DNA from 4 places in the Arthrobacter sp. NPDC080031 genome. Region 1 is predicted to be linked to each of the others. Evidence: riboswitches for the same ligand, from Rfam matches in the RefSeq annotation. Region 1 holds a riboswitch; each other region holds the start of a gene.
The links. Region 1 has a riboswitch for S-adenosylmethionine ahead of AB0323_RS14030 (DUF1737 domain-containing protein). Riboswitches for the same ligand answer to the same signal wherever they lie in the genome.
Positions count from the first base shown of each region.

Region 2: another riboswitch for S-adenosylmethionine. It lies ahead of AB0323_RS17095 (homoserine O-acetyltransferase); the one in region 1 lies ahead of AB0323_RS14030 (DUF1737 domain-containing protein).
Region 3: another riboswitch for S-adenosylmethionine. It lies ahead of AB0323_RS08455 (hypothetical protein); the one in region 1 lies ahead of AB0323_RS14030 (DUF1737 domain-containing protein).
Region 4: another riboswitch for S-adenosylmethionine. It lies ahead of AB0323_RS06515 (aminotransferase class V-fold PLP-dependent enzyme); the one in region 1 lies ahead of AB0323_RS14030 (DUF1737 domain-containing protein).

Region 1 covers NZ_JBFBLA010000015.1:61,951-65,472, reverse strand. Annotated here, with positions in the region: gene AB0323_RS14045 (ornithine cyclodeaminase) at 1-776, opposite strand, end outside; gene AB0323_RS14040 (Lrp/AsnC family transcriptional regulator) at 935-1,366, opposite strand; gene AB0323_RS14035 (hypothetical protein) at 1,422-1,781, shown strand; SAM riboswitch class IV at 1,885-1,997, shown strand; gene AB0323_RS14030 (DUF1737 domain-containing protein) at 2,008-2,265, shown strand; gene AB0323_RS14025 (rhodanese-like domain-containing protein) at 2,262-2,672, shown strand; gene AB0323_RS14020 (O-succinylhomoserine sulfhydrylase) at 2,673-3,522, shown strand, end outside.
Region 2 covers NZ_JBFBLA010000021.1:15,848-19,369, reverse strand. Annotated here, with positions in the region: gene AB0323_RS17100 (bifunctional o-acetylhomoserine/o-acetylserine sulfhydrylase) at 1-1,238, shown strand, start outside; SAM riboswitch class IV at 1,399-1,514, shown strand; gene AB0323_RS17095 (homoserine O-acetyltransferase) at 1,528-2,649, shown strand; gene AB0323_RS17090 (hypothetical protein) at 2,651-3,097, opposite strand; gene AB0323_RS17085 (SGNH/GDSL hydrolase family protein) at 3,164-3,522, opposite strand, start outside.
Region 3 covers NZ_JBFBLA010000008.1:48,816-52,337, reverse strand. Annotated here, with positions in the region: gene AB0323_RS08460 (sodium:solute symporter) at 1-1,373, shown strand, start outside; SAM riboswitch class IV at 1,457-1,576, shown strand; gene AB0323_RS08455 (hypothetical protein) at 1,591-1,911, shown strand; gene AB0323_RS08450 (hypothetical protein) at 1,949-2,137, opposite strand; gene AB0323_RS08445 (VIT1/CCC1 transporter family protein) at 2,405-3,522, shown strand, end outside.
Region 4 covers NZ_JBFBLA010000006.1:19,543-23,064, forward strand. Annotated here, with positions in the region: gene AB0323_RS06505 (ribosome small subunit-dependent GTPase A) at 1-523, shown strand, start outside; gene hisN (histidinol-phosphatase) at 599-1,411, shown strand; SAM riboswitch class IV at 1,595-1,707, shown strand; gene AB0323_RS06515 (aminotransferase class V-fold PLP-dependent enzyme) at 1,743-3,167, shown strand; gene AB0323_RS06520 (methyltransferase domain-containing protein) at 3,218-3,522, shown strand, end outside.

The sequences.
Region 1 (3,522 bases):
TGGATCTCGCCTTCAATCCGCGTCTGTGGATCGAATTCCACAAAGACATCGCCGAGGCGCAGGATGGCAGAGTCGAGTTCGGTCTTCCCCGGGCAATCGCCACCGATCGCGTTGATGTGGACACCGGGCGAAACCTGGTCTGCCGTCAGGATAGTGGCGTTGGCTTTGTCCGCCGTGCACGTGGTGATCACGTCGGCGCCCTCCACCGCGTCGGCCGCTGAGCCAGCGATGGTGACGTCGAAGCCCAGCGGAGCCATGTTCCGGACGAACTTATCCATCGCCGCCGGATCCGTGTCCCAGATCCTGACACTGTTGATACCCAGGGACGCCCGGAAGGCCAGGGCCTGAAACTCCGATTGGGTTCCGGTTCCGATCATCGCCATGACGCGGGCATCGGGGCGCGCAAGTTTCTTCGCGACCATACCGGACGTGGCCGCCGTTCGCAGCGCTGTCAGCACTGTCATTTCTGCGAGGAACGTCGGGTAGCCGTTGTGGACGTCGGACAGGACACCGAAAGCCGTCACGGTCTGGAAGCCACGCGCTGGATTCGAAGGGTGTCCATTTACATACTTGAAGCCGTATGTTTCCTGGTCGCTGGTGGGCATCAGCTCGATGACCCCGAATGGGGTGTGACTTGCCACCCGCGGAGTCTTGTCAAAAGACTCCCACCGCCGAAAGTCGTCTTCCAAGTACTGAATCATCCCCGAGATGATGGTCTCCGGACCCCGCCCGGCCGTCCAGCGAACCATATTGCGGACATCGACAAAGCGCGTCATGTGCGCTCCTTTCCCTCATAAGCACTGTTGCTACGAGGCTACGGAGCGGCGATATGCATCCACAATTGCCAAAGTATGTACTTTTCATTGAAAATCTGTACAAAATGACGAAAGCGTTTGTACATAATGATCATTCGGCGCGCGTCCTACGCGGGCGACTACCGCAGGACGGAGCTGAGCAGCAGGCTCGTCTCGCTATTGACGATCCCCGCGATGCCGCGGATCCTCCCGAGTACCTGGTCAAAGTCGCTGAGGCTTTCCGTGCGTAGCTCGGCCACGAGGTCCCATCCGCCGTTGGTGGTGTGCAGCGCCCAAATCTCCGGGAATCCCCGAAGCTGGCGAATGACCTTGTCGGCCGATCGTCCCTCGACGGCAATGAGCGCGATAGCTCTAATAGCAAGTGGATCGACCTCGTCGCGCACCCTCGCCGTGAAACCAACGATGGTTCCGGTGGAGACAAGACGCTCGAGCCGGCTATTCACGGTTGCCCTGGCGACGCCCAGCTTGCGCGCGAGGCTCGCCACGGACGCCCTGCCGTCCTCCCGGAGGGCGGAGAGGAGCTGACGGTCAAGGTCGGTGAGTGCTGCCATAAAGATAAACGTATCGCCCATTCCCCCAGCGGGCCTGAGTCCGTAGGGTATCGACATGAGCATCTACATCAGCCCCGACTCTGCTGCATGGTCGCTGACGGCCATGGCGACTGGTGCGTCACAGGGATCAATCGATGATGCGAACGGTATGTCCAACCTGGTGAAGGAAATCTACGAGACAGAAGGTTTCGAAGCCCTGTCAGGCGTGGTTTTTGCTTTGGCTCATCACAACAGTCTCTCGCTCCATGCGCTCGCCACGGCCACCGGGATATCCGTACACGAGTTGCTGGAAATCCGGAAGCATCAAGGGTCCACCTTTCATCACTCCCCCACAGGAGTAGCGTCGCGGTTTGACGCCATTCCTCCCCGGATCCAGGCGAGCCTGGAACCGCTGCCCGATGAAACCGAGGCCTAGAGCTACCGGTTCCGAGCCTTGGCAAGCCTGACTGCCGCCCGGTTACGGAACATGACGACGGCCGGTGATGCAGGCCGCCGTCGTAGATGTTATTTTCTTCTTGAGTAATGAGCACCAGCGCGAAGCCCTGACTTGCTGGTCGGCAACCCTCTCTCCGGCGGGGTGCCTCAGGTGACTACTCGGCGTATCGACACTTTCGAACTGCAAGCGTGACTGAGGAGCACCAATGCCTGAACCCACCGAAGAAAAACTCTCCTACCGTCTCATCACGGGCCCTGACACCAAGGAATTCTGCGAGCGGATCTCCACCGCCCTCGCTGAGGGATACGTGCTGCACGGGAGCCCGGCCGCGACGTTCAACGGCAGTGACGTGATTGTGGCGCAGGCCATCGTCCTCCCCGCGGCGATCGCCAGCGCGGACGCAGCCGTTGCCAATGCCGTGGATCAGCTTGACGAAGAGTTCGACGGCGAGGGCCACGCATGAGCTACGCAGGCGACCTCAGCCCGCACGACGCCTGGGCCAAACTGGAGCAGGGCGCCATCCTGGTGGACGTCCGCACCGAAGGCGAGTGGGCACACATTGGCATCCCGGACACCAAAGCCACCGAAAACGATCCCCTGTTCATCCAGTGGAACCTTGCCGGCGGGATCCCCAACACGCGTTTCATCGAACAGCTGACGCAGCAGGCTCCGGAAGCAGATGGCACCGAGCTGGTCTTCCTCTGCCGCTCCGGCCAGCGTTCCATCGCTGCGGCCATCGCCGCAACGCAGGCTGGCTACACCTCGTACAACGTCCTTGAGGGCTTTGAGGGCGAGCCGGACCGCTACGGTGAGCGAACCGTGAACGGCTGGAAAAACCGTGGACTTCCGACGAACCTGGGGAACATCTAAGTGACTTTCAATCCTGACGCCGCCGGCTGGAGCCCTGACACCCAGGCCGTCCGCGGCGGTCTTGACCGCACCAACTTCCAGGAAACGTCCGAGGCGGTCTTCCTGAACTCAGGGTTCGTCTACGAATCCGCCGCAGCCGCTGAGCGCGCGTTCACGGGCGAGGACGAACGCTTTGTCTACTCCCGTTACGGCAACCCCTCCGTGGCCACCTTCCAGGAGCGACTCCGCCTGCTCGAAGGCACCGAGGCGTGCTTCGCGACGGCGTCGGGCATGTCCGCTGTCTTCACAGCCCTCGGTGCGTTGCTGGCTGCCGGCGACCGCGTGGTTGCCGCCCGCTCGCTCTTCGGTTCCTGTTTCGTGATCCTCAACGAGATCCTGCCGCGCTGGGGCGTCGAAACCGTCTTCGTCGACGGGCCGGACCTGGACCAATGGCGTGCCGCGTTGTCCGAGCCGACAACGGCAGTGTTCTTCGAGTCGCCGTCGAACCCCATGCAGGAAATCGTGGACATCGCCGCGGTGAGCGAGCTCGCGCACGCGGCGGGCGCCACCGTCGTCGTCGACAACGTCTTTGCCACTCCCCTGCTGCAGCGCTGCGGCGATCTCGGCGCAGACGTGATCGTCTACTCGGGCACCAAGCACATCGACGGCCAAGGCCGGGTCCTGGGCGGAGCGATCCTGGGCACCAGGGAGTTCATCGACGGTCCCGTCAAGCAGCTCATGCGACACACCGGGCCCTCGCTTTCCGCGTTCAACGCCTGGGTCCTGACCAAAGGCCTGGAGACCATGGCGCTGCGCGTCAATCACTCCTCGGCGTCTGCGTTGCGGATCGCCGAATGGCTTGAAGAACAGC
Region 2 (3,522 bases), on a different contig from region 1:
TGCCCATCTACCAGACCACCTCGTTCGTCTTTCCCAGCGCGGAAAGCGCTGCCAACCGCTTTGCGCTCGCCGAGCTGGCGCCCATCTACACCCGGATCGGCAACCCCACGCAAGATGCGGTGGAACAGCGCATAGCGAGCCTGGAAGGTGGTTTGGCGGCGCTCCTGCTGAGCTCCGGCCAGGCCGCGGAAACGTTCGCCATCCTCAACGTCGCCGAGGCGGGCGACCACGTGGTCGCCAGCCCGAGCCTCTACGGCGGCACCTACAACCTGCTGGCCCACACGCTGAAGAAATTCGGCATCTCGGTCACCTTCGTCGAGGATCCGGACAACCTCGACCACTGGCGCGACGCCGTGCAGCCAAATACCAAGCTCTTCTTCGCCGAAGTCGTCTCCAACCCCCGCCAGGATGTTTTGGACATTGAGGGCGTATCCCGCATCGCGCACGAGGCGGGGGTCCCGCTCGTTGTGGACAACACCCTCGCCACGCCCTACCTGATCCGGCCCATCGAGTGGGGCGCGGACATCGTGGTGCATTCGGCCACCAAATACCTGGGCGGGCACGGATCTGCCATAGCCGGCGTCATCGTGGACTCCGGCAACTTCGATTTCGGCAAGGACCCTGGGCGGTTCCCCAACTTCAACACCCCGGACCCCAGCTACAACGGCCTGGTCTACGCCCGCGACCTCGGCACGGACGGTGCCCTCGGCGCGAACCTCTCCTACATCCTCAAGGCCCGGGTCCAGCTCCTGCGCGACCTCGGCTCGGCAGTTTCCCCGTTCAACGCGTTCCTGATCTCCCAAGGGATCGAAACCCTCAGCCTGCGGGTGGAACGCCACGTGGATAACGCCACCAAAGTGGCGCAATGGCTCGAAGGGCGCGACGACGTCGAATCGGTCGCGTACGCGGGGCTGCCTTCCAGCCCGTGGTTCGAACGCGGGCGCAAGTACGGACCCCGCGGTACCGGCGCGGTGGTCTCCTTCACCATCCGCGGCGGGATCGACGCCGGCAAGCGCTTCGTGGACGCCCTGGAACTGCATTCGCACGTAGCAAACATCGGCGACGTCCGTTCCTTGGTCATCCACCCGGCGTCCACGACGCACAGCCAGCTGACGGCCGATCAGCAGGCCGTTGCGGGGGTGACCCCGGGCCTCGTGCGGCTGTCCGTCGGGATAGAGCACATCGACGATATCCTCGCGGACCTCGAGGCAGGATTCCGGGCGGCCAAGGGCGCCTAGTACGGCTCCGGATGGCGCAGGAGGCCGGCAGGCGACGCAGCATGAATCTTCGCCGGCTGGCTTCCGCATCCCTTGCTTCGTGAACAAAACGCGGTCAAGTGTCACAAAGATGTCATAATCTTCGTCAGGAGGGGTCCGGTTTTCCTAGACTCTTCCCATAGGTCATGAGTGCCAGCGACAGCCCCGGCTTGCTGGCCGGCAACCCTCCTTTCGCGGCGGGGTGCCCCGGGTGAAGACCTGGCCCTTCGCTGTATTGGCGGCGGGCAAGTGCGATGTGAGGTGTCAACGAATGACAATTGCTGCAACAGCCATACCCCTTTCCGGTACCCAGGACGGGACCCTCAAGTATGTTTCCGTGGGCGGACTCGAACTCGAGGCCGGAGGTTTCCTGCCGGACGTAGTCCTTGCCTATGAGACGTGGGGGCGGCTCAACGAAGACGCGTCCAACGCTGTCCTGGTGGAGCACGCACTGACTGGCAGCACCCATGTGGCCCGTGGCGAGAGCGGGGAAGAAGGCTGGTGGGAACAACTCGTTGGCCCCGGTGCCACCATCGACACGGACCGCTACTTCGTGGTCTCCGTCAACATCGTGGGAGGCTGCTACGGCAGCACCGGCCCGTCGTCGAACGCTCCTGACGGCAGGCCGTGGGGCTCCCGCTTCCCGCTCGTGACCCTGCGGGACAGCACCGTAGCCGAAGCCCGGTTGGCCGACGCCCTGGGGATCCACGGCTGGCATACCGTCGTCGGCGGGTCCTTGGGCGGTGCCCGGGCACTGGAATGGGCCGTGAGCTATCCGGACCGCGTCCAGCGATGCGCCGTGATTTCGATCGGGGCGTACAGCACCGCCGAGCAGATCGCTTTCGCGCAGGCCCAGACGCTTGCCATCCGGCAGGACGCCGACTTCAACGGCGGCGACTACTATGGCCACGCCGCGCCAGAGGCGGGGTTGGCCCTTGCCCGCCGGATCGCCCACATCACCTATCGTTCGGCGGATGAACTGGACTTCCGCTTCGGCCGGAACGCCCAGGACGGCGAGGCGCCCCTCCAGGCTGCCGCGTTGGGGGACCGGGGCCGCTACCAGGTGGAGAGCTACCTCGACCACCAGGGGAGCAAGCTCGTCCAGCGCTTCGACGCCAACAGCTACATCGCCATCACCGAGGCGCTCATGAGCCACGACATCACCCGGGGCCGGGGCTCGTTGGAGGAGTCGCTGTCCGTGGCAACGGCGAAGTTCTTCGTTGCCTCGGTGGACTCGGACCGCCTCTATTTCCCGGAACAATCCCACGAGTTGGCCAAGGCCTTGCCCGGAGAAGTTCCCGTTCACGTGATCGAGGCGCCGATCGGGCACGACGGTTTCCTCACCGAGATCGGCCAGCTCGGTCCCCAGCTGCGCGAAGCTTTCTTCGGCTGAATCAGCCGTTCATGATCTCCTGGCGGAGCTTCATGTAGTCCTCCATGGCGATTTTCCCGTCGCTGTACTCCTGGTCCAGTTCCGCCAGTTTCCGCGCCCGGTAGCCGAGGGGAGCACCGTTCGGTTGGTGCGCCGCGTCCGGTTGGGGAACAGCGTCCGGTTGGGGAGCCGACGACGGCGGGGCGCCCTGCGGTGTGGGCCTCGCCACCGGAGGTTGCGGCTCAGCCGGGATGATTACCAGGGGTTGCTCCGGGTATCCGACGGGGTAGTTCCGTGGAGGATATTGCTGTCCGGGGAACTGGCCCGGAGGGGGGCCGGGGTACCCCCCGTAGCTGTTGTTCCCGTAGTCCCCGTTCCGGAGCCTGCGCTGGCGCGACCGGTTGTACATGCGGATCCCCATGGGAATCAGCCAAGAGCAGACGATAATCCAGAAGATCAAATTGTTCACGGTGGGGGCCTCCCTGTCTTTCACCAGCTTAGCCCCGCTCCCTGTGACCCACCTCGTGGTTCCCGGTCAGCTCCGGGGCTGGATGGTGTCGGCAGGACCGAAGACGGGTCCCGGCGTCGGGCGTTTCGGAAGGATTCCGTCGCCGGAGGACCGGTGCCGGATCCGGCGGATGACCCACGGGACAAAATACTCCCGCGCCCAAACGAGATCACCCGAGCGGGCTTCGCGCCAACTGCGCTGGGGGAGCGGCTTGGGGAACAGCGGTTCGAGGTTGTGCGGCACATTGAGTGAATCGAGGACCATCGCGGCGATCGTGTGGTGGCCGAGCGGCGAGAAGTGCAGGCGGTCTTCGTCCCACATCTGGGAGTCCGAAAGTTGCCGCAGGGACCACATGTCAGCGATCACGGCATCGTGGCGGGCGGCGA
Region 3 (3,522 bases), on a different contig from region 1:
TCGTCCTCGGCGGCGCATCGACGGTTGGCGGCGTCGGCCTCGGCTACAAGTTCGGCATCTCCGGCATGTGGCTCGTGGTCGCGATCGGTTCGGGCGTCCTCCTCCTGAGCCTGCTTTTCGCCGGCACCATCCAGAGGCTGAAGATCTACACCGTCTCCCAGATGCTGAGCCTGCGTTACGGCCAGCGCGCCACGCAGACCTCCGGCATCGTCATGCTCGCCTACACCCTCATGCTGTGTGCCACGTCCACGGGCGCCTACGCCACCATCTTCGTTGTCCTTTTCGGCTGGGAGCGCTGGCTCGCCATCGCCGTCGGCGGCGCCATCGTCCTGGTCTACTCCACCATCGGCGGCATGTGGTCCATCACCCTCGCCGACCAGGTGCAGTTCATCATCAAGACGGTGGGCATCTTCTTCCTCATGCTCCCGTTCGTCCTCAACGCCGCCGGCGGCCTCGACGGCATTCGTGCCCGTGTTGACGCCAGCTTCTTCCAGCTGGACGGCATCGGAGCGCAGACCATCATCACGTATTTCGTGGTCTACACCCTGGGCCTGCTGATCGGCCAGGACATCTGGCAGCGCGTCTTCACCGCCAAGACCCCCAAGGTGGCCCGTTGGGGCGGCGCCACTGCCGGCATCTACTGCGTCCTTTATGGCGTGGCCGGCGCCTTGATCGGCCTGGCCGCCCGTGTGGCCCTGCCCAACATCGACGTCAAGGCCCTCGGCAAGGACGTTGTCTACGCCGAGGTTGCCACCCACATCCTGCCGATCGGGATCGGCGGCCTCGTCATGGCCGCAGCAGTCGCGGCCATGATGTCCACCGCTTCCGGAGCCCTCATCGCCGCAGCCACCGTTGCCCGCGCCGACGTGGTCCCGTTCGTAGCGAGCTGGTTCGGCAAGACGATCAACACCAACGACACCGAGAACCCCGAGCACGACGTCAAGGCCAACCGCTACTGGGTCCTTGGCCTGGGCATCGTGGCCGTGCTGATCTCCATGGCGGCGCAAGACGTCGTGGTGGCCCTGACCATCGCCTACGACATCCTGGTGGGTGGCCTCCTGGTTGCCATCCTGGGCGGCCTGGTCTGGAAGCGTGGCACGGGCGTCGCCGCAGCGTGGTCCATGGCAGTGGGCTCGGTCCTGACTTTGGCCCTGCTGATCGCCTACGCCACCGGGATCATTCCCAGCGAAGACGGCGTCTACGCCAACGATCCCATCTACTGGGGCCTCGGCGCTTCGCTGGTCATCTACATCGTGGTTTCCCTTTTGACGCCGCCCACGGAGCCCGGGGTCCGGGCAGCCTGGGACCGCCGCGTTGCCGGCGCGGTCACCGAGGAACTCCCCTTGGAAGTCCTCCCGGTGGCCAGCCACTAAGCTTCACCAAGTAAAGTACGACGGCGGCGCCGCACCTTCTCCTCGAGGGTGCGGCGCCGCGCCTGCATGTACAGTAGGAACAGCTTCAAGAGATGTGGCGCCAAGCTCCGACTTGCCACACGCCAACCCCATGTTCACGGGTGGTTCGGATGAAGAAGCGGCCCGGCTCGGACCAGAGACAACCGAACGGGCAAGAGCAACTCCCCAGGAGAAGGCCATGCCTTTCGAAAACGGCACCAACGCCACAGCCGCCCGGGCCACCGGGTCCGGCCCCCTATCGCTGCCCCGCCACCGCCCGGTGGACGAGTTCGTCCGGGTGATTCCCGGCGTCGACCTCTCCCAAGGCTCCATCACGTTCGTGGTGGACGGAAACCTCGAGCGCTATTGGCATCATGAGCCTCGGCTCATCACCGAAGCGCTCTCAAAAGCCGTCCAGCCCGCCCGATGGTTCCCCGCGACACGGAAACTCACCCTGACGGTGGCCGCAACCGGGCACCGGGCAGGCGTGCAGCGGCACTTCATCCTGAGCGCGTTCTAGCTGCCAGGGCTTAGCACCTCGGGTTCAGCGGGCCGGACTATTCGATCTCTTCGGCCTCACGGTGTTCGTCGGCATCGAGCGGAACTACCCGTTCGTCATCGTCAAGAACCTCGGGCTGGTCTTCCCAGTCCTCGTCCACCGCCAGGTCCTCGCTGTAGTCATAGGCGGGATCGGCCTCGACCGTGGGACGTTCGGGGTGGCGGGTGTGGGTCTCGGTGCTGTCCATGGTGCAACCTCCGTTCGACGTGCCGCTGAGCCCATCGCACAGGCACATGAGGCAGCCGGTCATCACGCTACCCCGCCAATTCGTGGACCCTGTCCATCCATCCCAGCACTGCCCCCGGCTGCGGTCAAGGCTTCCCATGAGCCTCCCGTTTTTGAGGCGCGCCTAAAAGGTCCAGTGAGGATTACCGGCCGAAAAACAGCGGAAATTGGCGATAAGGTGGAGCTGCAATGAGGCGATGAAGCCCGCCCCAGCAACCCAGGAGTCCCGGTGCAACCGCACACAGAACCCTCGCATTCAGCCAATCCTTCGGACTCAAGCAGTCCGCCGCAAGACGCAGCAGCCACCAAGACTCCCCCGTCGTCGTCGGACATCAAGCGCTGGCGTCAGTACTTGGCGGACGAGCGGGCCGAGGCCGCCGTGTACCGCCAACTGGCGCAGCGCCGCGACGGCGAGGAACGCGAAATCCTCTTGGCCCTCGCAGAGGCCGAGGGCCGCCATGAGGCACACTGGCTCAGGCTCCTCGGCGAACATGCCGGTATGCCGAAGGCGGCCTCTGTCCGAAGCCGAATGCTCGGCTTCCTGGCCCGGAACTTCGGATCAGTGTTCGTCCTCGCCCTCGCCCAACGGGCTGAAGGCCGCTCGCCTTACGCGAAGGATCCGGCAGCGACCCGCGCCATGGCGGCCGACGAACAGATCCATGAAGAAGTAGTCCGCGGCCTGGCGACGCGCGGCCGCAACAGGTTGTCCGGCACCTTCCGCGCGGCCGTATTCGGCGCCAACGATGGCCTGGTCAGCAACCTTTCCCTCGTGATGGGCATGGCTGCCACCGGCGTTCCCGCCACGGTGGTCCTGTTCAGCGGCATCGCCGGCCTGCTCGCGGGCGCGCTCTCCATGGGTGCCGGCGAGTATGTCTCGGTCCGCTCCCAGCTCGAGCTCCTCAAGGCCACGCGCCCCACCCAGGCAACGCTGACCGCCGCACCGGCCCTGGACATCGAGCACAATGAGCTGGTCCTCGTGTATCTGGCCCGGGGCATGTCCCGCGAAGCCGCCGAACACCGGGCCGCGGAGCGCATGGGCCTCTACGCCTGCGATTGCGATCCCAGCCTCTCGCTCCACCCCGAAGTAGAAGAAACCGTCAACGAGCACGAGGCCGTGGGCTCCGCCTGGGGGGCCGCGATCTCGAGCTTCTGCTTCTTCGCTTCGGGCGCCATCGTGCCCATCCTGCCGTTCATCTTCGGCATGACGGGCTTCGCGGCGCTTGCCGTGGCCGGTACGCTGGTGGGCATCGCGCTTCTGTCGACTGGCGCCGTCGTCGGATTGCTGTCCGGAACCTCGCCGCTGACCCGCGGCCTCCGGCAACTCGCCATCGGTCTCGGTGCCGCCGC
Region 4 (3,522 bases), on a different contig from region 1:
CGCCCGTTCGGACGACGGCCTGTCCGCCCGCCTCGACGGCGACGCCGTCGGCCAATTGCGGGACTATCTCGACGGCAAGGTAACCGTACTCCTGGGCCATTCCGGCGTCGGGAAGTCCACCATGGTGAATGCCCTCACGGGCGCCGAACGCGCGACGGGCGGGGTCAACGCCGTGACAGGGCGCGGACGCCACACCTCCTCCTCTGCCCTCGCCCTGAAACTCAGCGACGCCCCCGCCGGCAGCTGGATCATCGATACGCCCGGCATCCGCTCCTTCGGCCTCGCCCACGTGGACCCCGACCGCATCCTGCACGCCTTCCCGGATCTGGAACCCGGAACGGAAATGTGCGAGCGAGGCTGCAAGCACGATGCCTCCGCGGTTCGATGCGGACTGGATTCCTGGGTCGCCGACGGCCACGCGGGCGAGGCAGGCCCGGCCCGCTTGGCGTCGTTGCGCCGGCTTCTGGGCGCGGATCCGCGCATGGAGGCCCAAGAGGCGAAGGAACTGGGCACGGTCAACTAAGAGCACGCTCGACTAACAGCACGCTTGGCGTCCTACCTCCCCGGCTCACCCGCGAATAGACGGTAGTTTGGAACCATGACCCAACCCGATTCGAGCTACAACGACGACCTGCGGCTGGCACATGTCCTGGCCGACTCCGTCGATTCCCTGACAATGGAGCGGTTCAAGGCACTGGACCTCAAGGTCGAGACCAAACCCGACCTGAGCCCCGTCACCGATGCCGACAAAGCCGCCGAGGAAGCAATCCGCGGTCAGCTCTCCCGTTCCCGCCCCCGCGACGCCGTCCTCGGGGAAGAATTCGGCAGCACGGGCCACGGCTCAAGGCGTTGGATCATCGATCCCATTGACGGGACCAAGAACTTCGTTCGCGGCGTACCCGTCTGGGCCACGCTCATCGCCCTCGTGGACGAGGGCGAGGTAGTAGTCGGGCTCGTGAGCGCTCCGGCGCTCGGCAAGCGCTGGTGGGCGGCAAAGGGCTCGGGCGCCTACATGGGCCGATCGCTGGCCGCGGCCACACGGCTGAAGGTTTCCAACGTGTCGCGGCTTGAAGATGCGTCGCTTTCCTACTCCGAGCTGTCCGAGTGGAAGCAGCATGGTTCGCTGGACAACTTCCTGGGCCTCGAGAACGATGTCTGGCGCAGCCGCGCGTACGGGGATTTCTGGTCCTACTGCCTGGTGGCCGAGGGCGCCGTGGACATCGCCGCAGAGCCGGAACTCCAGGTCTACGACATGGCCGCCTTGGTGCCGATCGTGACCGAGGCCGGGGGACGCTTCACGTCCTTGGACGGCGCGGATGGTCCCTTCGGCGGAAACGCCGTCGCCACGAACTCGATCCTGCACTCCGAGGTCCTCAAGAGGCTCAACCCCGAACTCGACGACCTCCTGTAATCCGTCCCTTCACCGAGTAGACGACTGAATAGACGACTGAATAAACGACGGCGGACGCCCCTCTTTTGGGGCGTCCGCCGCTTTTTCTTCGGCGAAAGGCACATTTTCCGGCCGTGTAACAATCCGCTTAACAATCGCCGGTCACATTGGAACCAGCCTTGCCGGTGTCCTACGCTCTTTACAGGTCACGAGTGCCAGCGCGAAACCCCGGTTTGCTGGCCGGCAACCCTCCATCGCGGCGGGGTGCCCCGGGTGACGACCCGGCCGGTCCGGAACGGATGCGGCAAGCGCGGACCCCCTGCACGCAGGGGTCCCTCTTGAGTGAGGTCCCATGAGCACAGCCACATTTACTTCCCCGGCTCTTTCGCTGAACAACGAATCTGCACCGCAACGCACTGAATCCCAGCCCCGGGCAGCCCGCCCGCTGGCCGCGGTCACCGGCGCCGAGTTGCAGGCACCCTTGATCCAGGGCGGCCACATCCGCTACGCCAACCTCGACTACGGGGCGTCGGCACCTGCCCTGACCGTCGTTTCCGCGTACCTCAACGAGATCCTGCCGTACTACGCGAGCGTCCACCGCGGCGCTGGCTATGCGTCCCAGATCAGCACCTCGGTCTACGAGAACGCCCGCAACATCGTCCGTGACTTCGTTGGCGGGCGGCCGGACGATTCGGTCATTTTCACCCGCAACACCACCGATTCCCTCAATCTGCTGGCCGGGTGCTTGCCAGTTGAGGACGGTCGGCACACTGGCGAAGTCCTCTACCTGGACATCGAGCACCATGCCAATCTCCTGCCGTGGCAGGGCGTCCCCCACCGCAGCATCGTGGCCGCCGGAACCTTGTCCGAGACGGTGGCCAACGTCCGCTCGGCACTCTCCCACGGTGGCGTCAGCCTCCTGGCAGTCACCGGAGCGTCGAACGTGACCGGCGAGATCCTGCCCATCAAGGAACTCGCTGCCCTGGCCCACGAATTCGGGGCGCGGATTGTGGTGGACGCGGCGCAACTCGCCCCGCATCGCCGGATCGATATCGCCGCCGCGGATGTTGACTACTTGGTCTTCTCGGGGCACAAGCTCTATGCACCGTTCGGCGCCGGTGTCCTGGTGGGCCGTCCGGACTGGCTCGACGCCGGAACGCCGCACCTTGCAGGAGGCGGTGCCGTCCGCGAGGCACGCCTCGATTCCGTCAGCTGGGCCACGGGACCGGCGAGGCACGAAGGAGGCTCACCGAACGTGCTCGGCGCGGCAACCCTCGCCCGCGCCACGCAGGTCATTGCGAGCCTCGACCACGATGAATGGCACTCCCACGAGGCCGCCATCCGATCGCATCTGGTCGAGGGCCTCAAGGAAATCGACGGCGTGACCGTGCACCAGATCTTCAGCGACACCGATCCCCTGGACACCATCGGCGTCGTGAACTTCTCGCTCCAGGGTTACGACGCCGGGCTCGTCGCTGCCTACCTTGCGGCCGAGCACGGCATTGGCCTGCGCGACGGACGCTTTTGCGCCCACCCGCTGCTCAAGCGCCTCGGCCTTCCCTCCGGATCCCTGCGCGCCAGTTTCGGCGTGGGGTCGCGCCTGGAAGACGCCACCCGGCTCATCGCGGGCATCCAGGCTCTCAAGAGCAATGGCCTCGGCTGGGACTACGTTGTGGATGCCGGCCGGTGGGTGCCGGCGAACGACCACCGAAGCTACCCGGAATGGGCTCCCAACACTCCCGGGACTGCCGGCGCCGCTCCATGCAGCACCGACTGATTGCGGTAGATTCGTAGGGTATTTTTCCTGTCCTGCGAAGGAGTTCCTGCGTGGCCCCGCGACCCCCCAAAGGCACGTCAGCCGGCCCGAAACTCTATGAGGAACGGCGCCTTGAACTCGGCCGGAGTTTCCAGGACGGCGGAGAACACTATGACCGCGTCCGGCCCGGCTACCCCGCGGATTCGGCTGACTGGCTGCTGCCTGAAGGCACACGGGACGCGGCAGACATCGGCGCCGGCACTGGAAAGTTCACCTCGCTCCTCGTCGAGCGTGGGCTCACGGTGTCCGCAGTGGACCCTTCCACGGACATGCTCACTCAGCTGCGCAAAACCTACCCCCAAGTAATCGCCTTGGA